3 regions of the Pseudomonas sp. P110(2024) genome follow, and region 1 is predicted to be linked to each of the others. Evidence: predicted binding sites of a transcription regulator. Region 1 holds the regulator's gene; each other region holds the start of a gene.

Region 1 (9,694 bases):
CCCGCTCAACCTGGCGCCGACCTCCTCCACCACCGCCGCGCTGGCGCTGGGCGACGCCCTGGCCATCGCCCTGCTCGAGGCCCGCGGCTTCACCGCCGAGGATTTCGCCTTCTCCCACCCCGGGGGCGCGTTGGGTCGTCGCCTGCTGCTGAAGGTCGAGAACGTCATGCATGCCGGCGAGGAGCTGCCCCTGGTGAAGCGCGGCACCCTGCTCAAGGACGCGCTGCTTGAAATGTCTCGTAAGGGTCTGGGCATGACCGTGGTCCTGGGTGACGACGGCAAGCTCGCCGGCGTGTTCACCGACGGTGACCTGCGCCGCAGCCTGGACCGCAACATCGACGTGCACAAGACCCTCATCGACGAGGTCATGACCGTGCACGGCAAGACCGCCCGCGCCGAGATGCTCGCCGCCGAGGCGCTGAAGATCATGGAAGACCACAAGATCAGCGCGCTGGTGGTCGTCGATCAGGAAGACCGCCCGACCGGCGCCCTGAACATGCACGACCTGCTGCGCGCCGGAGTGATGTAAATGAACCAGGACCTGATGCAACGCGCCAAGGCCATCAAGCTGGCGGTGTTCGACGTCGACGGCGTGCTCACCGACGGCCGCCTGTACTTCCTCGAGGACGGCAGCGAGTTCAAGACCTTCAACACCCTCGACGGCCACGGCATCAAGATGCTCATGGCCGCGGGCGTGACCACCGCGATCATCAGCGGGCGCAAGACCCCGGTGGTCGAGCGCCGGGCGAAGAACCTCGGCATCCCGCACCTGTTCCAGGGCCGCGAGGACAAACTGGTGGTGCTCGACGGCCTGCTCGCCGAACTCAATCTAAGCTATGAACAGGTCGCCTACCTCGGCGACGACCTGCCCGACCTGCCGGTGATCCGCCGCGTCGGCCTGGGCATGGCGGTGCACAACGCCGCGGCATTCGTTCGCCAGCACGCCCATGGCGTTACCCAGGCTCGCGGCGGCGAAGGCGCCGCCCGCGAGTTCTGCGAACTGATCATGCAGGCCCAGGGCACCCTGGACGCTGCCAACGCCCATTACCTGTAAGGCTGCCCATGCTCAGCAAGAAGATCAGAAATGTCGCGCTGCTAGGCGGGATCGCCGCCGTGCTCGTTGCAGTAGGCTATTGGAATATCAGCCCGGAGAGCTTCCTCGACCAGCCGCAGGCCCAGGTCGACCAGAGCGCCATCGACTACTATGCGATCAACGCCCACAGCCTGCAGTTCCTGCCCGACGGCAAGCTGCAGTACGAGATGACCGCCGCCAAGGTCGAGCATTTGAAGGCCAGCGAGGTCACCCTGGTGACCACGCCCGACCTGCACATGTACCGTGGCACCGAGTATCCCTGGCACGTGCAGAGCAAGCGCGCCGAGGTCAATCCGGACGGCACCGAGGTCGAGCTGATCGACGATGTGCGCGTGGCGCGCACCGACGAGAAGCAACGTGAAACCATCATCACCAGCACACGCATGACCGTGTTCCCGCAGAAGCAATATGCGCAGACCGAGCAAGCCGTTAGAATCGACGGCGCCGGTGGCACGACTACGGGCAAAGGAATGAAAGCGTATTTGAAAGAAGGCAGGATGGACCTGCTCTCTAACGTAAGAGGACAGTATGAGGCTCGTTAAAACCATCCCCCTTCTGCTCAGCCTGGGCGTAGCACTGGGAAGCGCGAGCGCCTTCGCCCTGCCGAACGACCGTGACCAGCCGATCCGCATCCAGGCGGACAACGCCCACCTGGACGACAAGCAGGGCGTTGCCACCTATACCGGCGACGTGATCATCACCCAGGGTTCGATGATGATCAAAGGCAACACCGTGACCATGACCCGCGCCGCCTCCGGCGACATCGACGTGGTCACCTCGGTGGGCAACCTGGCCTACTTCGAGCAACAGCAGAGCGCCGCCAAGCCCGACAAGATGAAAGGCTGGGCCGTGACCATCCAGTACCAGGCGCAGAAAGACATGGTGATCCTCACCGATCGCGCCAAGGTCGAGAACGAAGGCAACACCACCGAAGGCGAGAAGATCGTCTACAACACCAAGACCCAGGTGGCTACCGCCGGTCGCGGTGGCAACGTGACTGCACCACGTCAGCGCATCGACATGGTCATTCAACCGAAGAAAAAGGCCGAGTAAATGGCAACCCTCAAAGCCCAGCACCTGGCCAAGAGCTACAAGGGCCGGCAGGTCGTTCGCGACGTCAGCCTGTCCATCGACAGCGGCCAGATCGTCGGCCTGCTAGGCCCCAACGGCGCCGGCAAGACCACCTGTTTCTACATGATCGTCGGCCTGGTCCAGGCCGACCAAGGTCGCGTGCTGATCGACAGCCTCGACGTCAGCCACCAACCCATGCACGGGCGCGCCCAGGCCGGTATCGGCTACCTGCCGCAGGAAGCCTCGATCTTCCGCAAGCTGTCGGTGGCCGACAACATCATGGCCATCCTCGAGACACGCAAGGACCTCGACCGTGACGGTCGGCGCAAGGAGCTGGAAAGCCTGCTGCAGGAGTTCCACATCAGCCATATCCGCGACAACCTCGGCATGAGCCTCTCCGGCGGCGAACGCCGCCGCGTCGAGATCGCCCGTGCCCTGGCCACCGCGCCCAAGTTCATCCTGCTGGACGAACCTTTTGCCGGTGTCGACCCGATCTCTGTCGGCGACATCAAGCAGATCATCCACCACCTCAAGAACAAGGGTATCGGCGTACTGATCACCGACCACAACGTTCGCGAGACCCTGGACATCTGCGAGACCGCCTACATCGTCAACGATGGCCAGCTGATCGCCGAAGGCGACGCCGAGACCATCCTGGCCAACCAGCTGGTCAAGGAAGTATACCTGGGGCACGAGTTCCGACTCTGACCCTGGCCTGCCCGGAGCACTGGCGCAGGCGCCTGTTCGAGGCTTAAGTTGTTACAGTGCTCTAGGCAAACGCTGCAATTTCAGGCATATAACTTGCTTAAAATCGGCGCCCAGGCGCCCTCCGTGTAGTGGATGGCGCATGCGCGCCGGCAACAAGGTATCAAGCCCCAGCCATGAAACCATCGCTCGTCCTAAAAATGGGCCAGCAACTGACGATGACCCCGCAGTTGCAACAGGCCATCCGTCTGCTTCAGCTCTCCACCCTGGACCTCCAGCAGGAAATCCAGGAAGCGCTGGAGTCCAATCCGATGCTCGAACGTCAGGAAGACGGCGAGGACTTCGACAACAGCGACCCGATGGCGGACAACGCCGAGAACAAGCCGGCCGCCGAAGTCCAGGACAACAGCTTCCAGGAAACCAGTACCAGCAGCACCGCGGAAAACCTCGAAGACGGCGAATGGGCCGAGCGCATCCCCAACGAACTGCCGGTCGACACCGCCTGGGAGGACATCTACCAGACCAGCGCCAGTAGCCTGCCGAGCAATGATGACGACGAGTGGGACTTCACCACCCGCACCTCGGTCGGCGAGAGCCTGCAGAGTCACCTGCTGTGGCAGCTCAACCTGGCGCCGATGTCCGACACCGACCGCCTGATCGCCGTCACCCTGATCGACAGCATCAACGGCCAGGGCTACCTGGAGGACTCCCTCGAAGAAATCTGCGCAGGCTTCGACCCGGAACTCGACATCGAGCTGGACGAGGTCGAGGCGGTGCTGCACCGCATCCAGCAGTTCGAACCCGCCGGCATCGGCGCCCGCTCCCTGGGCGAATGCCTGCTGCTGCAACTGCGCCAACTGCCGGCCTCGACGCCTTGGATGGGTGAGGCCCAGCGCCTGGTCACCGACTTCATCGACCTGCTCGGCAGCCGCGACTACAGCCAGCTGATGCGCCGCATGAAGCTCAAGGAAGACGAGCTGCGCCAGGTCATCGAACTGGTGCAGACCCTCAACCCGCGCCCCGGCTCGCAGATCGAGTCCAGCGAGCCCGAGTACGTCGTGCCCGACGTCATCGTGCGCAAGGACAGCGAGCGCTGGCTGGTCGAGCTCAACCAGGAAGCGGTACCGCGCCTGCGGGTCAACCCGCAGTACGCCGGCTTCGTTCGCCGCGCCGACACCAGCGCCGACAACACCTTCATGCGCAACCAGCTGCAGGAAGCGCGCTGGTTCATCAAGAGCCTGCAGAGCCGCAACGAGACGCTGATGAAGGTGGCGACACAGATCGTCGAGCACCAGCGCGGCTTCCTCGACCATGGCGACGAGGCCATGAAGCCGCTGGTGCTGCACGATATCGCCGAGGCGGTGGGCATGCACGAGTCGACCATTTCCCGGGTGACCACGCAGAAATACATGCACACCCCGCGCGGCATCTACGAACTGAAATACTTTTTCTCCAGCCACGTGAGCACCGCCGAAGGCGGCGAATGCTCGTCCACGGCGATTCGCGCGATCATCAAGAAACTGGTGGCGGCGGAAAATCAGAAAAAGCCATTGAGTGACAGCAAGATCGCTGGTTTACTGGAGGCACAAGGCATCCAGGTAGCCCGTCGCACCGTCGCCAAGTACCGCGAATCGTTGGGCATCGCCCCATCAAGCGAGCGCAAGCGACTGATGTAGCCCCAGGATGTGCCACAGCGTTTCAGTGGCAGGTGCAAGACCTGCCTCTTTATGCACGGGCAACAAAGGAGAAGCTGTATGCAAGTCAACATCAGTGGACAGCATGTAGAAGTCACCCAACCACTGCGCGATTACGTGCTCGAGAAGCTCGCCCGCGTGGAGGGTCATTTCGACAAGATCACCAATGCGACGGTGATCATGAAGGTCGAGAAGCTGCAGCAGAAGGTGGAAGCCACACTCCAGATTCCCGGTGGCGAAGTCGTCGCCAACGCCGAACACCAAGACATGTACGCGGCGATCGACGCCCTGGCCGACAAACTCGATCGCCAACTGAAAAAACACAAGGAAAAACAGCAAAGCCTGCTGCAAGGCGCAGCCGCCCGCTGATCCCCCTCATCCATGATCCGACTTGAAACCATCCTGACCCCCGGCCGTTCACTCGTGAACGTGCCGGGCGGCAGCAAGAAGCGCGCCCTGGAAAAGGTCGCCACCCTGATCGCCGAGCAAGTACCCGAGCTGGAGATGCAAGATGTCTTCGACAAGCTCATCGCTCGGGAAAAACTCGGCTCCACCGGTTTTGGCAATGGCATCGCCATTCCGCACTGCCGGCTTGTGGGTTGCAGCGCGCCAGTAAGCGCCCTGCTGCACCTGGATGCCCCCATTGATTATGACGCCATCGATGGTGCCCCGGTCGACCTGCTGTTCGTCCTGCTGGTCCCGGAAGCTGCCACCGATGCCCACCTTGAACTGCTGCGTCAGATCGCCAGCATGCTAGATCGCAAGGAGGTCCGCGATCGCCTACGTGCCGCCGACAGCAGCGAGACCCTTTACCAGGTCGTCCTGGACGTACAGAACGAGCACTGAACATGCGCCTGATCATCGTCAGCGGCCGCTCCGGCTCCGGTAAGAGTACCGCCCTCGACGTGCTGGAAGACAACGGCTACTACTGCATCGACAACCTGCCCGCCGGGCTGCTGCCGCAGCTGGCGGAAAACGCGCTGCTCAACACCGAGCTGCTGCAACCGAAGGTCGCTGTGTCCATTGATGCGCGCAACCTGCCCAGCCACCTGTCACGCTTCCCCGAACTGCTGACAGATGCACGTTCGCGCCATATCCAGTGCGACGTGCTGTACCTGGACGCCGACGAAGACACCCTGCTCAAGCGCTTCTCGGAAACCCGCCGCCGCCACCCGCTGACCAACGACAGCCGTTCGCTGGCCGAGGCGATCCGCGTGGAAAGCGAGCTGCTCGGCCCGATCGCCGACCTCGCCGACCTGAAGATCGACACCACCAGCCTGAACCTCTATCAACTGCGCGATTCGATCAAGCTGCGCCTGCTCAACCAGCCCGAGCCAGGCACCGCGTTCCTGGTCGAGTCATTCGGTTTCAAGCGTGGCATGCCGGTGGACGCCGACCTGGTGTTCGACGTGCGCTGCCTACCCAATCCGTACTGGAAGCCGGAACTTCGTGAGCATTCCGGCCTCGAACAGCCGGTAATTGATTACCTGGCCGCCCAGCCGGACGTCGAGGAAATGTTCCAGGACATCTCCGGCTACCTGCTCAAGTGGCTGCCGCGCTTCGCCGCCAGCAACCGCGCTTACGTCACCATCGCCATCGGCTGTACCGGCGGCCACCACCGCTCGGTGTACATCACCGAACGGCTTGGCCAACTGCTCCAGCAATCCCTGAAAAACGTCCAGGTCCGCCACCGCGACCTCTAGCCCACAGGATCCGCCCCACGATGCCCGCCCGCGAAATCACCATCATCAACAAGCTGGGCCTGCATGCGCGGGCGGCCGCCAAGTTCGTCGGCGTGGCCGGTCGCTTTCCCTGCCAGGTACGGGTCGGCCGCGCACCGGACAAGCTGGTGGACGGCAAGAGCATCATGGCGGTGATGATGCTCGCCGCCGGCAAGGGCACGCCGGTGCACCTGCACACCGAGGGCGAACAGGACGGTGAGGCCATGGATGCACTGGTCGCGTTGATCGAGAACTTCTTCGACGAAGGCGAGTAAGCGCCGTTAACGACTGCGCACGCTCCTACAGGGAATGTGCCGGGCTCAAGACAGCGCCGTGTCCATCACCATCATCAGGCAGAACCCGGCACACAGCCCCAGGCTCGCCAGGCGGTGATGCCCGTTGCTGCGCGATTCGGGAATGATCTCCTGGGTCACCACCAGCAGCATCGCCCCCGCCGCACAGGCCAAGCCCAGCGGTAGCAACAGTTCGGCGATGTTCACCAGCCAGGCGCAGATCACCGCGGCCAGCGGTTCGACCAACCCGGACGCCGCGCCGATCAGGAACGCCTTGAACCGCGACATGCCGGCCCCGGCCAGCACCAGCGCGATTACCAGACCCTCCGGCACATCCTGAAGCGCGATGCCCATGGCCAGGCTGTCGGCATCGGGCATGCCACCGCCAGCAGACACGCCAATGGCCATGCCTTCGGGGATGTTATGGGCAATGATGGCGATGACGAACAACCAGATTCGCGCCGCGATCACCGGTTGCTGATCGCTGCCGACCAGGGCTTCTGGCGAAGCACCAGAGACCTTGAGGTCGACCAGGAACAGGCACAGCGCGCCGAACAGCAGGCCGCCGCTGATCAGGCCACCGGCGCCCCACGGGCTGAAACCGATGGATTGGGCCGCATCCAGCCCGGGCATGATCAGCGAGAACGCGGTGGCCGCCAGCATCACGCCGGCACCGAAGCCAAGCAAGGTATCGGCCACGGCCACCGGCATGTTGCGGATCACCAGCACCGGTACCGCGCCCAACGCCGTCCCCAGTGCGCACAATGCGCCGCCCTCAAGGGCACGCAACATGCGCGGTTCCAGGTCCAGCCAGGCGATGCCGCGTGCCACCAACAATGCGGTGCCAACCAGCAACAGCATGGTCCCAAGCGCCAGGCGGAACAGGCGCACACTGCTGACAGACATCACCTCGGCACGCATACCGGTCAGGCTCACTTCAGGGCTTCAAGGTAGCGACGTTCCACTTCGGCCCAGTCGACCACGTTGTAGAAAGCGCCAATGTATTCCGGACGACGGTTCTGATACTTCAGGTAGTAGGCGTGCTCCCACACGTCCAGGCCAAGGATCGGCGTGTTGCCGTGCATCAGCGGGCTGTCCTGGTTGCCGCTGCTCTCAACTACCAGCGTGTTCTGCGGGGTCACGCTCAACCAGGCCCAGCCGCTGCCGAAACGGGTCAGCGCGGCCTTGGTGAAGGCCTCCTTGAACGCCTCGAAACCGCCGAGCTGCGCATCGATGGCCTTGGCCACCTGCCCTGCCGGCTGGCCGCCGCCCTTGGGCGACATGACGGTCCAGAACAGGGTGTGGTTGGCATGCCCACCGCCCTGGTTGATCACCGCGCCCTGGAGCTTCTCGGGCAGTTGCCTGACCGCGCCCACCAACTGCTCCACGGGCCACTCGGCCCACTCGGTGCCCTCGATGGCGGCGTTGAGATTGTTGATATAGGTCTGGTGATGCTTGCTGTGGTGAATCTCCATGGTCTGGGTGTCGATGTGCGGCTCCAGCGCATCGTAGGCATAGGGCAACGCAGGCAAGGTATGCGGCATGTCAGTGGATTCCGTAGGCAGGTGTGCGATCAGTGATATCCGTATATACGACCAGCTCGCTGGTCACCGGAGCCTGCCGATTGAGCAGGCGCTCGGTACGCGGGTATTGGCCGTATTCGGCGATGAAGCTCAGCAACTCGGTGTAGGTGCGCCCGCTATGGCGTAACGCGGCGTCGCGCAGGGCCTGGGGCAGGCGCGGGTCCTGACTGGCCTGGAGCAGCCGCTGGTGCGCCGCGCACAGATAGTCGGCGCTTTCCTGCGGCTGGTTCAGGCGCAGGTGCAGGTCGGCCAGGTTGTGATGGGCGATGACCAGTGCGGCCACCGCCTCGTCGACGTCATGCCAGCGCTCGAACAGCACCTGGGCCAGGGCCAGGGCTTGCAGGTAGTGTTCTCGGGCATCGACCAGCTCGCCCTGCTCGAACAGGCGGTTGGCGTCTTGCGTGGTGTGTTTCCAGTGCTGCATGACGTGTCTCCTGGGCGGCCCGGGCTCAGATGCCGCCGGCAGTGAGTTTTTCCGGATCCAGCAGCGCCTCGAGCTGGTCACGCGACAAGTCGGTGTGCTCCAGCGCCACGTCGATGATCGGGCGCCCCTGCTTGTAGGCGGTCTTGGCGATCTCGGCGGCCTTGAGGTAGCCGATGATCGGGTTCAACGCAGTGACCAGGATCGGGTTGCGCGACAGCGCCTCCTTGAGCTTGGTTTCGTTGACCTTGAAGCTGGCGATGGCCTTGTCGGCCAGCAGGCGGCTGACGTTGGCCATCAGCTCGATGCTTTCCAGCAGGTTGCGGGCGATCACCGGCAGCATCACGTTGAGCTCGAAGTTGCCCGACTGCCCGGCCACGGCGATGGTGGCATCGTTGCCGATCACCTGGGCCGCGACCATGGCGGTGGCCTCCGGGATCACCGGGTTGACCTTGCCCGGCATGATCGACGAGCCCGGCTGCAGACCCTGCAACTCGATTTCACCGAGGCCGGCGAGCGGGCCGGAGTTCATCCAGCGCAGGTCGTTGGCGATCTTCATCAGCGCCACGGCGGCGGTCTTGAGCTGGCCGGACAGGGCCACGGCGGTGTCCTGGGAGCCGATCAGGGCGAACAGGTTCTCGCCGGGGGTGAACTTGACCTGGGTCAGGCCACTTAACTGGCGGGCAAAGCCTGCGGCGAACTGCGGGTGGGCGTTGATGCCGGTGCCCACGGCAGTACCGCCCTGAGCCAAGGCCTGCAGGCTCGGCAGGGTGGCTTCGATATGCGCCTGGGCGCCCTTGACCTGCGCGGCCCAGCCTTCGAGCACCTGGCTCATGCGCACCGGCATGGCATCCATCAGGTGGGTGCGGCCGGTCTTCACGTGCTTGTGCACTTCGACCGCCTTGGCCTCGATCACCTGGGTGAGGTGGCGCAGGGCCGGTAACAATTGCTCGTGCAGGGCCAGGGCGGCGCTGACGTGGATGGTGGTGGGGATGATGTCGTTGCTGCTCTGGCCACAGTTGACGTGGTCGTTGGCATTGACCGGCTCGCCCAGCACGCGGCTGGCCAGGGTGGCGATGACCTCGTTGGCGTTCATGTTCGAACTGGTGCCGG
Region 2 (9,694 bases), on a different contig from region 1:
CGAGCCAGACTCTCGCCAGCGGTGTCGTCCATCACTATGAATGGGCCAGCCTGGCGGTACCGCCAGACGGAGTGGCCTCGCGTGGGGGCTGGCCACGGGACCTACCGGCACCGCTCGAGGCGCAGCCCACACACCAGTGGCGAGTGATGCGCCACCACAGCGATAGCGCAGAGGACTATCACTTCGACTACGACCTGGCTCAGGGCCTGACCCGGGTTCGCGACAGCCTGGGGCGGGAGGAGTCGTTCCATTGGGGGCCGCACTATGAGATCCATCGGTATGTCGATGCCCTGGGCAACCTCTGGCAGGAGACCTTCCAGCAGGGGCAGTTGATCGCCAGTACCGAGCCCGATGGCAGCCAGTGGTGCTACAGCTACGACGGTGCAGGCCGCCTTGTCTGTAGCCAGGACCCGCTCGGGCGCAGTGAAAGCATTGCCTATGGCGAACATTGGGCACTGCCGCTGAGCATCGTGTCGCCTGGCGGCGCAAGCTTGCGCATGCAGTACGATTGCCAAGGCAATGTGCTCAGTGAAACCGATGCCCTGGGTAATACCACAGGTTACCGCTACGACGATCGCGGGCGACTGCTGGCCATCACCGACGCGCATGGCCGACAACGCCGGTTCACATGGAATGACCGTGGCCAGTTGCTCAGCTACCGCGACTGTTCCGGCCATGTCACGCATTATCGCTACACCGAGCGCGGTGAGCTGGCGGAGTCTGTCAATCCGCGGGGCGAGCGTAGCCGCCACCGCTACGATGTGCGCGGCTACCTGATCGAAAGCCAGGGGGCCGACGGGCGCACCGATCATTATCAGGTCAACGCCGCCGGGCAGTTGACCCGCCATATCGATGGCGCCGGGCGCACCACCCACTGGCATTTCGACTCCAGCGGTCGCCTGTTGCAACGTATCGACCCCATGGGGGCGGCGCTGAGTCTGAGTTACGATGCCTATGGCCGACTGCAGGCGCTGGTGAACGAGAACGGCGAACGCTATCGCTTTGAATGGGATGCGCTGGACCGCGCGCTCACCCAGCAGAACCTCGATGGTGGTGGCTACGCCTATACCTACGACCACCGGGGCAACGTGACGTGTATCGCCCACCACCCGATCCCGGATCAGGCTCACGACACGGCCATACAGATCCATCAGCTTGAGCACGATGCCGTTGGTCGCTTGCTACGCAAGCACACCACCGATGGTTGCACCGAATACGTCCACGACGAGGGCGACAACCTGCTGTCGGTGACATTCACCGATAAGCAGGGCAATGCCCGGCGACTGGCGTTCAGCTATGACCGCATGGGCCGCCTGCTGAGCGAGACCAGCGCTGCCGGTACCTTGGGTTATGCGCATGACGAGTTGAATAACCTGCAGAGCCTGACCCTGCCCGATCAACGCCGGATAAACCACCTGTATTACGGCAGCGGCCACCTGCATCAGCTCAATCTCGACGGGCGGGTGATCTGCGATTTCGAGCGCGACAGCTTGCATGACGAAGTGCTGCGCACCCAGGGCCAGTTGCAGACCCGCACCCGCTATGACAGCTGTGGGCGCCTGCAACAGAGGGCGATCCATTACCGGGACGCCTCGAGCATGACGCTGGCGTTGTTGCAAAAGGACTATCGCTATGACGACGGCGACAACCTGGTCTGCGAAACCTTTACCCAGACCCAGCGACCCGGCACACAGAATCCGGCCCAGCAAGAGCATGCGCTGCGCTTCCACAGTGCTGGCCTCGGCAATGGCAGCTGCCAGGGCTCGGTGACCTACGACTATGGGCCGAGCCAACGCATCTATGGTGTGACCCGCCGCCTGGCGCTGGGAGATGTGCCGATCGTCGAGCATTATGGGTACGACCGCGCTGGTAACCTGATCGAGGGCTACCAGCCCAAGGCTCATGTGCGGCACAACCGGGTCACGGTCCATCAGGACAAACGCTACCGCTACGATGGTTTCGGCCGCATGGTCGAGAAGCGCAGCGGCAGCCGGCTGTTACAGCGCTTCGAGTACGATGCCGAGCATCGGCTGGTCCGCGTAAACCAGCAACGCGGCACCGTGCACGAGCGCATTGAGTTCAGCTACGACCCACTGGGGCGGCGCATCGGCAAGCGCCTCTACCGCAGCGGCCATGAGCAACCCGTCAGTCGCACCGACTTCCTCTGGCAGGGCCTGCGTTTACTGCAGGAGGTGCAGGACGGCAAATCGAGCCTGTACCTGTATGCCGACCCTGGCAGCCACGAGCCGCTGGCGCGTATCGACGGCGCACCTGGCCAGGAAGTGGTGCAGTACTTCCACACCAACATTGCCGGGCTGCCCGAGCAACTGACCGACGCACAGGGCAATTCAGTCTGGTACAGCGACTACCTGTTGTGGGGCCGCAGCCGCGAAGAGTGGCACGCGCCCGACCAAAACCGCCAGCAGAACCTGCGTATGCAGGGGCAGTACCTTGACCGCGAGACTGGCCTGCACTACAACACGTTCCGCTATTACGACCCGGACATCGGCCGCTTCACCCAGCAGGACCCGTTGGGGCTGGAAGGCAGCATCAACCTGTATGCCTATGCTCCCAATCCACTGACCTGGATCGACCCGCTGGGCTTGTCGGAATGTTCGCTTCTCGACCGTATCATCCAAGACGCCAACAAGGTCGCTTCACCCGGTGGCGAAGTGACCGCGCGGCAGGCCCAGATCCTGCGCGGCAACCTGCCGGTGGTGCAGCGGCGCAACGCGGCGCAGAACCAGGCGATGCGCAAGGAGTTCGTGAAAACCGAGAAAGGCCTGATCAAACAGTGGGAAAAGAACACCAACCGGACCTGGCCAGACGGCGCCACGGCCCACCATGTGATTCCATTGGAAAGCGGTGGCGCCAACAAATGGTGGAACCTGATGCCGACCCACGGCACGCTGCCCAACCATTCGTTGCCCGGTATCCCCGGCCCGCATGCCGCCGGTGGTGTACTTCGCACCACCATCCAGCAAGGTCGCAAGGCATTGCCACCCAAGACCATCACCGATTTGAGGCTGTAACATGATCGACCTGGAACACACGCTCGAACAGATCGGGCAGACTCGATTCTTCGGCAATCTGGGCAAGCCTGACATCCAGGATCCGCAGGTGATTCTCATCGCCTCGGTCGAGGCGGTGTTCGTGACCCCCTCGGACCAGGCGTTCCAGGGCTTGTACGATGCCACTCAATGGCTCCCCACCTCGGCGGGCGAAGACGATCCGTACTACCCGCGGCAAGAGACGACCAAAGTGCTGAGCGAGCAGCGCATGGCGCTGAACAGGGCAGTGATGGCCGCCACCCGCACGCTCGACAAGGCGCCGTTCATCTGCCGCCCGCACGACTTCAGCGAGGCCGCTCGCGGCGGCGCGGCCTTCGCGTTCCGTCAGTACGCCACCGAGCAGTTCTTCGGTCTGGGCGATCACTGGCGTCGGGTGGTCGACCTGTACCTGGCCGGGCACTGGCCGGTTGGGCATGCTCCCGGCAAACTGATTGTCATCTGAGTCTTTGTCCCAGTTCGACCGTCATACCACGGATACGCCCTGGCCACACCGGCAAGCGCTGTGTCGGATCTTCCAGGCAGTTGCCGTTTTGCAGGCAGAAATGTTGCTTGTACAGCGGCGCCGCTACCACAACGGTTGCGCCCAGGCTGCCCACCAACCCACGCCCGATGATGTTCGCGCCCGAGCGTGGGTCACGGTTGCCGACGGCGTACAGCTCCCGCCCTTGTCCCGGCAGGTAGAACAACGCCACCTGCTCACCCTCGTGCCACACCACCACCCCGGAGTCGGCGACCAGGTCGCTGGCCTGGCACACCATCTGCCAGCGGATTTCACTGGCTGAAACCGTGTTGGACAGGTTCATCACATTGCCTCCTCGTGGGTGGGAATCAGCTGAAGCGGCGCAGCGGGTCGGCGTTGGCCACGCTCGCGCACGAAATGCACATCCGGATCGGCGCGCTGGTCGTTGACGAAAGTGCGGAAGCGCTTGAGCTTTTCCGGATCGCCCAGGGCGTTGGCCCATTCGCACTCGTAGCGCTCGACCACCTGCTGCATCTGCGCTTCGAGTTCGGCTGCCAGGCCCAGGCTGTCGTCGATCACCACCTGCTTGAGGTAGTCGAGCCCGCCTTCGAGGCCCTCGCGCCACACCGAGGTGCGCTGCAGCTTGTCGGCGGTGCGGATGTAGAACATCAGCACGCGGTCGATCAGCCGTACCAGGGTCTCGTCGTCCAGGTCGGTGGCGAACAGCTCGGCGTGGCGCGGGCGCATGCCGCCGTTACCGCATACGTACAGGTTCCAGCCCTTGTCGGTGGCGATCACGCCGATGTCCTTGCTTTGCGCCTCGGCGCATTCGCGGGTGCAGCCGGATACCGCGAACTTGAGCTTGTGCGGCGCGCGCAGGCCCTTGTAGCGATCCTCCAGGCGCAGCGCCATGGCCACGCTGTCCTGCACGCCATAGCGGCACCAGGTGCTGCCCACGCAGGATTTCACCGTGCGCGTCGACTTGCCATAGGCGTGCCCGGTCTCGAAGCCGGCAGCGATCAACTCGCCCCAGATCAGCGGCAGTTCGTGCAGCTGGGCCCCGAACAGATCGATGCGCTGGCCGCCGGTGATCTTGGTGTAGAGGTCGTATTTCTGCGCCACCTGGCCGATCACGATCAGCTTCTGCGGGGTGATTTCGCCGCCGGGAATGCGCGGCACCACGGAGTAGGTGCCGTTTTTCTGCATGTTGGCCATGAAGGTGTCGTTGGTGTCCTGCAACGGTACCAGCGCCGGGTCCATGATCGGCTGGTTCCAGCATGAAGCGAGGATGTTGCCCACCGCCGGTTTGCAGATGTCGCAACCCACGTGACCTTTGCCGTGGCGTTCGAGCAGTTCGCCGAAGGTGCGGATACCCTCCACCCGCACCAGCCCGTAGAGCTCCTGGCGGGTGTAGGCGAAGTGCTCGCACAGGCTCTTGTCGAGCGTCACGCCACGGGCGGTCAGCTCATGCTCGAAGACCTGCTTGAGCAGGGCAGCGCAGCCACCGCAGCCGCTGGCGGCCTTGGTGCAGCCCTTGACGGCGGCAAGGTCGCCGCAACCACTGTCGATGGCGGCGCACACCGCGCCCTTGCTGACGTTGTGGCAGGAGCAGATGGTCGCGCTGTCGGGCAGCGCATCAGCGCCCAGGGTCGGCGCGCCACTTCCTTGCGGCAGGATCAGCGATGCCGGATCGGTCGGCAGGGCGATGCCGTTCTGGGCGTACTGCAGCAGGGTGTCGTAGTAGCTGTTGTCGCCCACCAGCACCGCGCCGAGCACGTGCTTGCCACTGGCATCCACCACCAGCCGGCGGTAGGCGCTGTTGGCCTCGTCGATGAAGCGGTAGCTGCGTGAACCGGGCGTGGCGCCGTGGGCATCGCCGATCGAGCCGACATCCACGCCCAGCAGCTTGAGCTTGGTCGACATGTCGGCGCCGGTGAAATCGTCCGCCGTCTCGCCCAGCAGCCGCGCGGCCAGGTTGCGCGCCATGGCGTAGCCGGGGGCGACCAGGCCGAACACGCTGCCGTTCCACGACGCGCACTCGCCGATGGCGAAGATCCGTGGATCGCTGGTCTTGCACTGGCTGTCGATCACCACGCCGCCGCGCGCGGCGATCTCCAGGCCACAGGCCCGGCCCAGGGCGTCCTGTGGGCGGATGCCGGCGGAAAAGACAATCAGATCGGTCTCCAGGTGTTCGCCACCGTCGAAGTTCATCCGGTAGCGGTACTGCTCGCCAGCGCTGATCGACTGGGTCGCGCGGGACAGGTGCACGCCCACGCCCAGGGCCTCGATCCGCGCCTTGAGCGCCGCGCCGCCTTCGCTGTCCAGCTGTACCGGCATCAGGCGTGGGGCGAACTCCACTACATGCGCCTCCAGGCCCAGGGACTTCAGGGCGTTGGCTGCCTCGAGGCCGAGCAGGCCGCCGCCCACCACCACGCCACGGCGGGCATCTGCGGCGGCGGCGCGGATCGCATCGAGGTCCTCGAGGGTGCGGTAAACCAGGCGGGCATTGCCGCTGGAACCTTCGATTGGCGGCACGAACGGATAGGAACCGGTGGCCAGGATCAACTGGTCATAGCCCAGGCGGCCCTCGGCGGTGACCAGCTCCCGGCGCTCGCGATCGATGTCCAGCACCGCCTCGCCCAGGTGCAGGTGCACGCCGTGGCGGCTGTAGTAGTCCGGGGCGCACAGGGCCAGGGTCTCGGCGCAGCTACCGGTAAAATACTCCGACAGGTGCACCCGGTCGTAGGCGCGCTGGCGCTCCTGGCCGAACACATGCAGCTCGAAGTGTGCCGTGGCGCCGCGTTCGATCAGCTGCTCGACGCAGTGATGGCCAACCATGCCATTGCCGACGATGACCAGTCGTGCTCGTTGTGCCCCGTTCGCTGTTGCCTGCATAGCCGATCCTCGATCACGGAAAACGAAAAAGGCGCCTGGAGCCGAAGCTCCAGGCGCCTTTGCCTGTACTCATCAGTGTGAGGCCCCTGTTGACCGCCGTTGGTCGTTGGGGCTGTTGTGCATTGCTTGAAGCAGGGAGCGTGCCAGGCTCCCTTTAATTGCGGGGCAAGCCCGCTTTCACAAGGGTTACAGCTTTGGGCATGTGCTGGCCAGGTGGTGCGGGCGCACAAGCAGGGTGCAGCCCTCACCACCGTGGTGCATCAATACACATCCCGCCGGTAGCGCTTGTCCCGTCCCAAACCTTCGACATAGGCCGCTGCCGCGGTCTCGTCCAGGCCGCCGTGCTGCGCCACCACCTGGCGCAAGGCCGCATCCACATCCCGGGCCATGCGCTGGGCATCGCCGCAGACATACACATGCGCGCCGTCCTGCAGCCAGCGCCACAGTTCGGCGCCCTGTTCCAGCAGGCGTTGCTGCACATAGATCTTCTCCGGCTGGTCGCGGGAGAACGCGGTGCTCAGGCGTACATGGCCCTGCGCTTCCCAGGCCAGCAACTGTTCGCGATAGTAGAAGTCGTGTGCCTCGTGCTGCTCGCCGAAGAACAGCCAGTTGCGGCCAGGCGCTGCACGTGCCTGGCGCTCTTCGAGGAAAGCCCGGAAGGGCGCGATGCCGGTGCCGGGGCCGATCATGACGATGGGCGTGCCGTCGTCGTCGGGCAGGCGGAAGTGTTTGGATGGTTGGGCAAAGATGGCCACTTCGACGTCCGCCGCACGATCAGCGAGAAAGGCCGAGCAGACCCCCTTGCGTTCGCCGTAGCGCACCGTGGACACCGTCAGGTGCACCTGCCCCGGATGCGTCTTGGGGCTTGAGCTGATCGAGTACAGCCGTGGCTGAAGGGGCTTGAGCAGTTCCAGCCAGCGGGCCAGTGGCCATTGCCGGGGAAACTCGCGCAGCACATCGACCAGTTGCCGGCCCCACAGCCAGTCCTTGAGCGCGGCCTTGCATTCAGGCTGCAACAGCTGTTGCAGAACTGGCGTGTTTTCGCTGAACGCTTCGAGCTGTCGTGGCGTGACACGGGTAATGTCCAGCTGCCGCTCCAGCGCCAGGCTCAGGGGCATCGGTTTCTGGCCTTCAAGCTCGACCACGGCCTGGCCATCGAGCTGCATCAGGCCAAGCAGTTCCTCGACCAGCGCCGGGCAGTTGCGCGGCCACACGCCCAGCGCATCGCCGGGCTGGTAGTCCAGGCCGCTACCCGCCAGGTCGAACACCAGCTGACGGGTCTCCTTGGTCGAACCTGGGCCATTGAGCAGGCGGTTCTCCACCAGGCGTGCAGGCCATGGCTGGTTTCTGCCGTGAGGCTCGGCAGTCGGTGGCGCCGGCGTAGCCACCGTGTTTGTGCCAAGGGCCAGCAGCAGGGCCTCGAGCCACGTACTGAATGCAGCCTCGAAGTCCGGTTCGCACTCGACCCGCTCCAGCAGGCGCTGGCCGCCCAGTTCCGCCAGGCGCTGGTCGAGCTTGCGGCCAAAGCCGCAGAACTGGTCGTAGCTGGAGTCGCCCAGGGCCAGCACCGCGTAGGGCAGATTGGCGCAATCGGTTTCGCCCGCACCCTGCAGGGCCTGCCAGAATGCGGCGCCACTGTCCGGAGCATCGCCGTCACCGAAGGTGCTGGCAATCAGCAGTACGCTGGCGCAGCCGTGCAATTGCGCCGGGCTGACGCTTTCCATGCTGCTGAGCTCCACCATCAGCCCCGCCTCGCGCAGGCCTTGGGCGCAGCGTTCGGCCAGCGCCTCACCGTTGCCGGTCTGCGAGGCCCACAACACGCGATGGCAAGGTACTGCCGCCTGTGCTTGGGGCTGGGCGAACAGCCCCGCCAGCAGGCCATCGACGAACAGGCGCCGGGCCGGCGCCAATGGTGCGGTGGCCGGGAGGCTTGGCACACCCTCGGCGCGTGTCTGTTGCAGGCCAAGCAGGAAACCTTGCAGGTAATGGCGCTCCTCTTCGGCAAGCACCGGAGCAGGTTGTGTCTCCAGGCCCAGCAGGCGGGCGAGGGTGGCGGTCGGCATGGGGACGGGCTCCGCAGGAATGGTGACGTCCAGGTCGAGGACCTCGATGCGTTCACCCGCGACCCGTTCGAGGGTCACGGCGCAGTACTTGAAGGCCGGTTGCAGCGAGGTGGGGTCGACGGCGTCGCAGGTCACCGCGTTGATCGCCAACTGCTCGCCGTACAGGTCATTCCAGTGGAATGGCGCGAAGCAGCCGCCGGGCAACACCCGGTCGCTGAGGCGGGCCGGCAGCAGCGCCTGGCCTCGACGTGAACGGATCGCCACCTGGTCCTTGTCGCCGATGCCCAGGCGCCGGGCATCGGCGGGGTGGATCTCGACGAAGGGGCCGGGGTCGAGGCGGTTCAGGCTTGGGACCTTGCCGGTCTTGGTCAAGGTGTGCCACTGATGTTGCACGCGGCCGGTGTTGAGGATGAAGGGGTAGGCATCGTCCGGCAACTCGGCCGGCGCCAGCCAGGGTCGGGCATGAAAACGCGCCTTGCCGCTGGTAGTCGGAAAGCTCAGCGCCGCTGGCTGGCCGTCTGCGTCGTTGCGATAGCGCAGCGGGCTGCGGTTATCCTCGCGCCCCGGCGCGCAGGGCCACTGCCGGGGGCTGTCGCGCAGCCCGGCATAGTCGATGCCGCGCAGGTCGTAGCCGGTGTCCGGGTTATGGAAGCGGCGGATCTCTTCGAACACCGCCTCGGCGTCGGGGTAGTCGAAGGCATGCGCGTAGCCCAGGGCACAGGCGATGCGCGCGATCAGGCGCCAGTCCTCCAGGCTCTCGCCAGGCGGCTCGACGGCGCGTGGCATCAAGGTCAGGTTGCGCTCACTGTTGATCATCACCCCCTCGCCCTCGGCCCACAGCGCCGCGGGCAGGAGGATGTCGGCGTAGCGGTTGGTCTCGGTGTCGAGGAAGGCGTCCTGGCTGATCACCAGGTGCGCCTGGTTCAGGCCGTCGATCACCTGCTGGCGGTTGGCGACGCTGGCCACCGGGTTGCTGCAGATGATCCAGCAGGCCTTCACTTCGCCGTTCTTGAGCTGTTCGAACAGCGCCACCGCGCCTTCGCCGCCCTCGCTGCGCAATGTGCCGGGCGCCAGCTGCCACTGCCGCTCGACGAAGGCGCGGTCCGCCGCCACCTGCGCCGAACGCTGGCCCGGCAGGCCCGGTCCCATGTAGCCCATCTCGCGGCCGCCCATGGCGTTGGGCTGGCCGGTCAGCGAAAACGGCC
Region 3 (9,694 bases), on a different contig from region 1:
GGTAGAGCTTGTGCAGTTCGGCGAACACCGTGCTCTTCATCAGTTTGCTGTGCAGCGCCGACACGCCGTTGACGCTGTGCGAACCGAGAAACGCCAGGTTGCCCATGCGCACCCGCCGGCCATTGTCCTCTTCGATCAGCGACACCGCGCGCAGCACGTCGAAGTCATGCAGGCCTTTGGCCCGCAGGGCATCGATATGGTAGGCGTTGATCAGGTAGATGATCTGCATGTGCCGCGGCAGCATGCGCTCCATCAGCGCCACCGGCCAGGTTTCCAGGGCCTCGGGGAGCAGGGTGTGGTTGGTGTAGGCCAAGGTTCCGACGGTCAGCGCCCAGGCCTTGTCCCAGGGGATTTCGTGCTGGTCCACCAACAGGCGCATCAGTTCGGCCACGGCGATCGACGGATGGGTGTCGTTGAGCTGGATCGCCGCGGCGTCCGGCAGGTTGAGCAGATCCTTGTGCATGTTCAGGTGGCGGCGCAGCAGATCCTGCAACGAGGCGGAGACGAAGAAGTACTCCTGGCGCAGGCGCAGCTCCTGGCCGGCCTCGGTGCTGTCGGCCGGGTACAGCACCCGCGAGATGCTCTCGGCGCGGGCCACCTCGGCTACCGCGCCCAGATGGTCGCCAGCGTTGAAGCGCTCCAGGTGCAGCTCTTCCAGGGCCCGGGCCCGCCACAGGCGCAGGGTATTGACGCTGGAACCGCGCCAGCCGACCACCGGCGTGTCGTAGGCCACCGCCCGCACCGTTTCGCCCGGTGACCAGACTTGGCGCTGCTGGCCGTTGCCCTCGTGCACGGTTTCAACGCTGCCGCCGAAACTGATCGGGTAGATCACCTCGGCGCGCTCGAACTCCCAGGGGTTGCCGAAATCCAGCCAGTTTTCGGTCTGCTCCTGCTGCCAGCCATCGACAACCGCCTGGCGGAACAAACCATGCTCGTAGCGGATGCCGTAGCCATGAGCGGCGATGCCCAGGGTCGACATGCTTTCCATGAAACACGCCGCCAACCGACCCAGGCCGCCGTTGCCCAGCGCCGCGTCGGGCTCGAGCAGGCGGATGCGCTCCAGGTCCACGTTCAGACCTTCGAGGGCCTCGCGGGCGATCTCCAGGTAGCCGAGGTTGCTCAGGCTGTCGTACAGCAGGCGGCCGATGAGGAACTCGAGGGAGAGGTAGTAGACGCGCTTCTGGCTGCGCCGGTAGGCCTGGCGGGTATGGTCCATCCAGTGATCGACCATGTGGTCGCGGGCGGCCAGGGCGATGGCCTCGAACCAGTCGTGGTCGAAGGCGTGTTCCGGATCCTTGCCGACCGCGTAGGTCAGCTTGGCCAGCACGGCGGCGCGAAAGGCCGCCACCTCTGCACTATGGTGCTTTTTGTCACGGGCTTCGGTTTCCTGGGACATGGGGCATCCTCGGGCAAATGGGCGAAAGCGCAGGGAGATTGTTCAGCCTAGACGCTCTGACACGGAGCGACAGCGACGGTTCGCGGTTTTCATCCACCGCTGGAGAAACCGGCAAAAGGTTGTTCACAAATTGAACAACTCCGGTATCATCGCGCGCCCCAAAACCGTGATTTCCCTTGCAAGAATAAAACCGTAACCATGAAACCGACCCTGATCGCCGCCGCCGAAGTCGACCGCCTGGAGACCTGGCAGCGCTATGCCAGCCACATGTGCGGTGGCTGCCACTCGACCTGCTGCACCTTGCCGGTGGAGGTGAAGATCAAGGATCTGATCCGTATCGGCGTGGTGGACGAGTTCGAGAAGGACGAGCCGCCGAAGAATATCGCCAAGCGCCTGCAGAAGGACGGCATCATCGAACGCTTCAACCAGAAGTCGGGGATCTTCACCCTGACCCGGATGAGCAACGACGACTGCCTCTATCTGGACCGCAAGAGCCGGCTGTGCACCATTTATGACAAGCGCCCGGATACCTGCCGCAATCACCCCAAGATCGGGCCGCGCCCGGGGTATTGTGCGTACAAGCCCAAGGTGGCTACCCGCTGATCCTGCTTTGCTTGTGAAATCCCGGGGCTGCAAAGCGGCCCCAATTTCTCAAGGCAAACAAAAACGCCCCCGGCCTTTCGACCGGGGGCGTTTTCATTCAGCCTGAACTAATGACTCAGTTCTTGGCTTTCTTGGCAGCGCGGGTACGCTCGCCTTCATCGAGGATCTTCTTGCGCAGACGGATCGACTTCGGCGTCACTTCGCACAGCTCGTCGTCCTGGATGAATTCCAGGGCCTGTTCCAGAGTGTGGCGAACCGGCGGAACCAGGGCGATGACTTCGTCCTTGCCCGAAGCACGCATGTTGTCGAGCTTCTTGCCTTTGGTCGGGTTCACGCCCAGGTCGTTGTCACGGCTGTTCAGGCCGATGATCTGACCGTTGTAGATCTCCTGGCCGTGTTCAACGAACAGCTTGCCGCGAGCCTGCAGGGTTTCCAGCGAGTAGGTCAGGGCCTTGCCGGTCTCGACCGAAACCAGGACACCGTTCAGGCGGCCGGACATCTGGCCCGACTTCATGGTGTCGTAACGATCGAAGATCGAGGTCAGGATGCCTGCACCGTTGGTCAGGGTCAGGAACTGGTTACGGAAACCGATCAGACCACGGGCTGGAATGTTGTATTCCAGGCGAACACGGCCCTTGCCATCCGGAACCATGTTGGTCAGGTCGCCTTTACGCAGGCCCATCTCTTCCATGACCTTGCCCTGGGATTCTTCAGGGATGTCGATGGTGACGTTCTCGAACGGCTCCTGCTTGACGCCGTCGACTTCGCGGATGATCACTTCAGGACGGCCCACGGCCATCTCGAAGCCTTCACGGCGCATGGTTTCGATCAGTACCGACAGGTGCAGCTCGCCACGGCCCGATACCTTGAACTTGTCAGGGGAATCGGTTTCCTGAACGCGCAGGGCAACGTTGTACAGCAGCTCTTTGTCCAGGCGGTCCTTGATGTTACGGCTGGTGACGAACTTGCCTTCTTTACCGCAGAACGGCGAGTCGTTGACCTGGAAGGTCATCGAAACGGTTGGCTCGTCAACGGTCAGCGGCTTCATCGCCTCGACGGTATCCGGGGCGCACAGGGTGTCGGAGATGAACAGCTCGTCGAAACCGCTGATGCAGACGATGTCGCCAGCCTGGGCTTCTTCGACGTCGACGCGGTGCAGGCCGTGGTGGCCCATCAGCTTGAGGATACGACCGTTGCGCTTCTTGCCTTCGGTGTCGATGGCAACAACCGGGGTGTTCGGCTTGACGCGACCACGGGCGATGCGGCCAACGCCGATAACACCAAGGAAGCTGTTGTAGTCCAGTGCGGAGATCTGCATCTGGAACGGGCCGTCACGGTCAACAGACGGTGCGGGTACGTTGTCGACGATCGACTGGTACAGCGCGGTCATGTCCTCACCCATTTCGGTGTGGTCCAGGCCGGCGATGCCGTTCAGGGCCGAGGCGTAGACAACTTTGAAGTCCAGCTGCTCGTCGGTGGCGCCGAGGTTGTCGAACAGATCGAAGATCTGGTCCAGAACCCAGTCAGGACGCGCGCCCGGACGGTCGACCTTGTTGATCACGACGATCGGCTTCAGACCGGCTTCGAAGGCCTTCTTGGTCACGAAGCGGGTTTGCGGCATCGGGCCGTCCTGGGCGTCGACCAGCAGCAGCACGGAGTCGACCATCGACATTACACGCTCGACCTCGCCACCGAAGTCGGCGTGGCCGGGGGTGTCGACGATGTTGATGTGGTAGCCGTTCCAGTTGATGGCGGTGTTCTTCGCCAGAATGGTAATGCCGCGCTCTTTTTCCTGATCGTTGGAGTCCATGACGCGCTCGTCGTTGAGCTCGTTACGCTCCAGGGTGCCGGACTGGCGCAGAAGTTTGTCGACCAGGGTGGTTTTACCATGGTCAACGTGGGCGATGATGGCGATGTTACGCAGATTTTCGATCACAACTGTATCTCGATCAGAGGATTCGGTTGCCGCCAGTGTAGGCGGCCAATATGTACTGTTTAAGGCTCAGCGGGCCCGGCGGTCGGGAGGGCGATGGCGGATGCTGCCGCCATACAGCCCTGGCGTCTTATGTCGGACGATAAACACGCACATTGGCATGTCCCTCACTGAGCAGGTGGTGTGCGTGCAGACGGCTCATCACACCCTTGTCGCAATACAGCAGGTACTGGCGCGTGGGGTCCAGGTGCTTGAACTTGCTGTTGATCGCGTAGAACGGCATGGCCTGGACTTCGATACCGTCCAGCGCCAGGGGTTCGTCTTCCTGGGCATCAGGGTGACGAATGTCGATAACGATCTGACCAGGCAGCGCCTCGGCCACTTCCTCGACTTCGATGTCCTTGCCCAGTTCATCGATCACGTGGTCGATGGAAATGAACTTGGCGCGCTCCAGGGCACGCTCCAGTACTTCCATCTCGAACTGCTTCTCTTCGTGCTCCATGCGGTGACGCTTGGCATGGGTGGTCGGGTTTACCGAGATCACGCCACAGTACTCGGGCATGTGCTTGGCGAAGTCGGCGGTGCCGATTTCGGTGGCCTGGTCGATGATGTCCTGCTTATGGCTGGCCAACAGCGGGCGCAGCACCAGCTTGTCGGTGGCCGAATCGATAATCGACAGGTTCGGCAACGTCTGGCTGGAGACTTGGGAAATCGCCTCGCCGGTGACCAGGGCATCAATCTGCAGGCGGTCGGCCATGCGGGCGGCCGCGCGCAGCATCATGCGCTTGAGCGTGACACCCATGTAGCTGTTGTCGACCTTGTTGAGGATTTCGCCGACCACTTCCTCGAACGGCACGCTGATGAACAGCACGCGCTGGCTGCTGCCGTACTTCTTCCACAGGAAGTGGGCCACTTCCATCACGCCCAGTTCGTGGGCGCGGCCACCGAGGTTGAAGAAGCAGAAGTGCGTCATCAGGCCGCGACGCATCATCTGGTAGGCCGCCACGGTGGAGTCGAAGCCACCGGACATCAGCACCAGGGTCTGCTCCAGGGCGCCCAGCGGATAACCACCGATGCCGTTGTGCTGATTGTGGATCACGTACAGGCGCTGATCGCGGATCTCGATGCGCACCAGCACTTCGGGCTTCTTCAGCTCGATGCCGGCAGCGCCGCATTGCTGGCGCAGTTGGCTGCCGACATAGCGGTCGACATCCATCGAGGTGAAGTCGTGGTGGCCGCCGCGCTTGCAGCGCACGGCGAAGTACTTGCCGGCGAGCAGGTGACCGAAGTGCTGCTTGCACTTCTCGACGATGTCGTCAAAGTCGCCCAGTGGGTACTCCTGCACCTGCAGGAAGTGAGTGATGCCCGGGGTACAGCGCAGGCGCTCAATCATTTCGCGCTGGATCTTTTCGTCCTCGATGCGGGTGACCACTTCGAGATTGTCCCAGACACCATCGACCGCGAGCTCAGGATCGAGATCCTTGAGCACGTTGCGGATATTCTTGCTGAGCTGACGGATGAAGCGCTTGCGCACCGGCCGGCTCTTGATGGTGATCTCTGGGAAGACTTTGACGATAAGTTTCATTGGTTTAACAGCGCGCACAGGGCCTGCCGAAAATAGGGGGCGCGAATTATAGCGGAAATCGCTCAAGGTTTGAGCAACTTTTGTACAGAAGGTGCGATTTATGTTGGCCGCGCCACCCCTCGTCGGCCTGCTGCGTGGGAGCAGGCTTGCCCCGCGATGAGGCCCACGCCAGCACAAAAGCACCACAATGGTGCAGTTACACCAAAAAACGCATCTTATGAGTGCAAAGCTACACTCCACCCCTCCAAGAAATGCCCGCCAACGCCCCCTTTCATCCCACTCTCGCCATTTTTGGGCACTGGCATGCAATTTGCTCCCTTGTGAGGCAGGTACGCTTGGCCGACTATCCGCGCCCAGCGACACCCTTTTTCCAGGGCAGCGGCCAACTGCGCCCTAGACCATCCGGAGGACAACATGTCGAAGTCGGTTCAACTCATCAAAGATCATGACGTCAAGTGGATTGATCTGCGTTTCACGGACACCAAGGGCATTCAGCATCACGTGACCATGCCGGCGCGCGATGGCCTGGACGAAGACTTCTTCGAAGTCGGCAAGATGTTCGACGGTTCCTCCATCGCTGGCTGGAAAGGCATCGAAGCCTCCGACATGATCCTGATGCCGGTCGACGAAACCGCCGTGCTGGACCCGTTCACCGAAGAGCCGACCCTGATCATCACCTGCGATATCGTCGATCCGTCGAGCATGCAGGGCTACGATCGCGATCCGCGCGGCATCGCCAAGCGCGCCGAAGAGTACCTGAAGAGCACCGGCATCGGTGACACCGTGTTCGCTGGCCCAGAGCCTGAGTTCTTCATCTTCGACGAAGTGAAGTTCCAGTCGGACATCTCCGGTTCGATGTTCAAGATCTTCTCCGAGCAAGGCTCGTGGATGACCGGCGCTGACGTCGAAGGCGGCAACAAAGGCCACCGTCCGGGCGTGAAAGGCGGCTACTTCCCGGTTCCGCCGTTCGACCACGACCACGAAATCCGTACTGCCATGTGCAATGCCCTGGAAGAAATGGGCCAGACCGTCGAAGTTCACCACCATGAAGTGGCGACCGCCGGCCAGAACGAGATCGGCGTCAAGTTCAACACCCTGGTCAAGAAAGCGGATGAAGTGCAGGCCCTGAAGTATGTCGTGCACAATGTTGCCGACGCTTATGGCCGTACCGCCACCTTCATGCCCAAGCCTCTGTACGGCGACAACGGCTCGGGCATGCACGTGCACATGTCGATCTGGAAAGACGGCAAGAACACCTTCTCCGGCGAAGGCTATGCCGGCCTGTCCGATACCGCCCTGTACTTCATCGGCGGCATCATCAAGCACGGCAAGGCCCTGAACGGCTTCACCAACCCTTCGACCAACTCCTACAAGCGTCTGGTCCCAGGTTTCGAAGCCCCGGTAATGCTGGCCTACTCGGCTCGCAACCGTTCCGCCTCGATCCGTATTCCGTACGTCGGTAGCCCGAAAGCCCGCCGTATCGAAGCACGCTTCCCGGACCCGTCGGCCAACCCATACCTGGCCTTCGCGGCCCTGCTGATGGCAGGCCTGGACGGCATCCAGAACAAGATCCACCCAGGCGATGCCGCCGACAAGAACCTGTACGACCTGCCGCCTGAAGAGGCGAAAGACATCCCGCAAGTGTGCGGCAGCCTGAAGGAAGCCCTGGAAGAGCTGGACAAGGGCCGTGCGTTCCTGACCAAGGGCGGCGTGTTCTCCGACGACTTCATCGATGCCTTCATCGAGCTGAAGAGCGAAGAAGAGATCAAGGTCCGCACCTTCGTGCACCCGCTGGAATACGAGCTGTACTACAGCTGCTGATATGATCGGCGCCCCGCGTCGATGACATCAGGACGGCCTCCCTCGGGAGGCCGTTTCTTTTTCATACCCTCATAATCGGACAACACCTATTAGCCGCCACACAGCCAAAGGCGACACTCGAGGCTTCATTCCCAAGGAGATCGCCATGCGTGCCACCACCCTCGCCCTGACCTGCTGCTTCGCCCTATCCGGCTGTGCCACCTCACCGAGCGTCACGCCAACCCTGGATCAGCTGCTTGCCACCATTGACCGGCGCCTGGACCTGGCCGAAGCGGTCGCCCTGCACAAGTGGGATCACCAACAACCGGTGCAGGCCAGCGCCCGCGAGCAGCAGGTATTGGCCAGTGCGCGGCAGGCCGCCGTCGCTCACCACCTGGATCCGGCACGCGTCGAGGCCTTTTTTGCCGACCAGATCGAAGCCAACAAGCTCCTGCAGTACCACCTGCTCGACACCTGGCATCGCGCCCGTCAAGCGCCAGCCCTGCCACGCCGCGACCTGGCCAACGACGTGCGCCCGGAACTGGATCTGCTGCAGGAACAGCTGCTGAGCGCCCTCGCCCGCTTTGACCAGACCCCGCCGGCCAATTGCGCCAACCACTTGGCCGACGCCCTGCAGCAACGCGCCCAGGACACCACGCGCCACCTCGCCCTGGTTCGCGCCAGCGCCCAGCTGTGCAAATTGCGCTGACCGCCCTATGCTCCATATTGGTGCATGATTGCGCGAGCCGCCCCATCATGTACCCCAATTTGGGTCACAAGAATCGATAAACCAAGGCTTTCTGGCTCGAATTCGCGCATTTCCGAGTCTTTATCCGGAATTTCCGCTTCTTTTCGGAGCCTTGGTTTGGTTCTTGCATTTTCACTGCATCCAGCACTCTTCCGTGCGCGCCCCAGGCCTGAGCCCTTGGGCGCCACTGTGCCAAAAGAGGTCAACGACGCCTTATGACCATCAGCGATGCACAGCACCGTCTGCTTCTGGACAACCTGACCACGGCCACGCTGTTGCTCAATTCTGAACTGCGCCTGGAGTACATGAACCCGGCGGCGGAGATGCTTCTGGCCGTCAGCGGCCAGCGCAGCCACGGGCAGTTCATTAGCGAGCTGTTCACCGAATCGACCGAGGCGCTCAATTCGTTGCGCCAGGCGGTGGAGCAGGCGCACCCGTTCACCAAGCGTGAAGCGCAGCTGACCTCGCTGACCGGACAGACCATAACCGTCGACTATGCCGTCACGCCCATCCTGCACCTGGGCCAGACCCTGCTGTTGCTGGAGGTGCACCCACGCGATCGCCTGTTGCGCATCACCAAGGAAGAGGCCCAGCTGAGCAAGCAGGAGACCACCAAGATGCTGGTGCGCGGCCTGGCCCACGAGATCAAGAACCCTCTCGGCGGCATCCGTGGCGCGGCCCAGTTGCTGGCCCGTGAACTGCCGGAAGAAAGCCTGCGCGACTACACCAACGTGATCATCGAGGAAGCCGACCGCCTGCGTAACCTGGTCGACCGCATGCTTGGCTCGAACAAGCTGCCGTCGCTGGCCATGACCAACATCCACGAAGTGCTCGAGCGCGTGTGCAGCCTGGTCGAGGCCGAGAGCCAGGGCTGCATCACCTTGGTGCGCGACTACGACCCTAGCCTGCCGGACGTACTGATCGACCGCGAGCAGATGATCCAGGCCGTGCTCAACATCGTGCGCAACGCCATGCAGGCCATCGGCGGGCAGAACGAGCTGCGCCTGGGCCGCATCACCTTGCGCAGCCGCGCCGTGCGCCAGTTCACCATCGGCCATGTGCGCCACCGCCTGGTCGCCCGGATCGAGATCGTCGACAACGGCCCCGGCATCCCCACGGAACTGCAGGACACCCTCTTCTATCCCATGGTCAGCGGCCGCCCGGACGGTACCGGGCTGGGCCTGGCCATCACCCAGAACATCATCAGCCAGCACCAGGGCCTGATCGAGTGCGAGAGCCACCCCGGCCACACCACCTTCTCGATCTACCTGCCCCTGGAACAAGGAGCCAACGCCCCATGAGCCGAAGTGAAACCGTCTGGATCGTCGATGATGATCGTTCCATCCGCTGGGTCCTGGAAAAGGCCCTGCAGCAGGAAGGCATGACCACCCAGAGCTTCGACAGCGCCGACGGCGTCATGGGCCGCCTGGCCCGCCAGCAACCGGATGTGATCATCTCGGACATCCGCATGCCCGGCGCCAGCGGCCTTGACCTGCTCGCCCAGATCCGCGAACAGCACCCAGGGCTGCCGGTGATCATCATGACCGCCCACTCCGACCTGGACAGCGCGGTGGCCTCTTACCAAGGCGGCGCCTTCGAATACCTGCCCAAGCCGTTCGATGTCGACGA

What was found. The regulator sigma-54, encoded in region 1, starts transcription at its own class of promoters, with help from an activator protein. The targets are predictions, from matches to a motif close to ANTGGCATNNANNTTGCTNT.
Region 2: nirB (nitrite reductase large subunit NirB) is a predicted target of sigma-54. The motif match lies at 6,555-6,574, and genes of this name have one in related genera.
Region 3: glnA (type I glutamate--ammonia ligase) is a predicted target of sigma-54. The motif match lies at 5,815-5,834, and genes of this name have one in related genera.

The regions. Positions count from the first base shown of each region.
Region 1 is NZ_JBLIYT010000006.1:8,965-18,658, forward strand. Features, by position in the region: gene AC25ND_RS10645 (KpsF/GutQ family sugar-phosphate isomerase) at 1-529, shown strand, start outside; gene AC25ND_RS10650 (KdsC family phosphatase) at 530-1,054, shown strand; gene lptC (LPS export ABC transporter periplasmic protein LptC) at 1,063-1,635, shown strand; gene lptA (lipopolysaccharide transport periplasmic protein LptA) at 1,622-2,146, shown strand; gene lptB (LPS export ABC transporter ATP-binding protein) at 2,147-2,872, shown strand; gene AC25ND_RS10670 (RNA polymerase factor sigma-54) at 3,046-4,545, shown strand; gene hpf (ribosome hibernation-promoting factor, HPF/YfiA family) at 4,624-4,932, shown strand; gene ptsN (PTS IIA-like nitrogen regulatory protein PtsN) at 4,945-5,409, shown strand; gene rapZ (RNase adapter RapZ) at 5,412-6,266, shown strand; gene AC25ND_RS10690 (HPr family phosphocarrier protein) at 6,287-6,559, shown strand; gene AC25ND_RS10695 (ZIP family metal transporter) at 6,605-7,498, opposite strand; gene AC25ND_RS10700 (superoxide dismutase) at 7,510-8,121, opposite strand; gene AC25ND_RS10705 (DUF2753 family protein) at 8,123-8,584, opposite strand; gene AC25ND_RS10710 (class II fumarate hydratase) at 8,610-9,694, opposite strand, start outside.
Region 2 is NZ_JBLIYT010000002.1:112,389-122,082, reverse strand. Features, by position in the region: gene AC25ND_RS03500 (RHS repeat-associated core domain-containing protein) at 1-3,032, shown strand, start outside; gene AC25ND_RS03495 (hypothetical protein) at 3,034-3,513, shown strand; gene nirD (nitrite reductase small subunit NirD) at 3,506-3,874, opposite strand; gene nirB (nitrite reductase large subunit NirB) at 3,874-6,426, opposite strand; gene AC25ND_RS03480 (bifunctional nitrate reductase/sulfite reductase flavoprotein subunit alpha) at 6,687-9,694, opposite strand, start outside.
Region 3 is NZ_JBLIYT010000009.1:165,960-175,653, forward strand. Features, by position in the region: gene AC25ND_RS16085 (glycogen/starch/alpha-glucan phosphorylase) at 1-1,396, opposite strand, end outside; gene AC25ND_RS16090 (YkgJ family cysteine cluster protein) at 1,595-1,999, shown strand; gene typA (translational GTPase TypA) at 2,115-3,935, opposite strand; gene thiI (tRNA uracil 4-sulfurtransferase ThiI) at 4,063-5,517, opposite strand; gene glnA (type I glutamate--ammonia ligase) at 5,932-7,338, shown strand; gene AC25ND_RS16110 (chorismate mutase) at 7,484-8,026, shown strand; gene glnL (nitrogen regulation protein NR(II)) at 8,281-9,366, shown strand; gene ntrC (nitrogen regulation protein NR(I)) at 9,363-9,694, shown strand, end outside.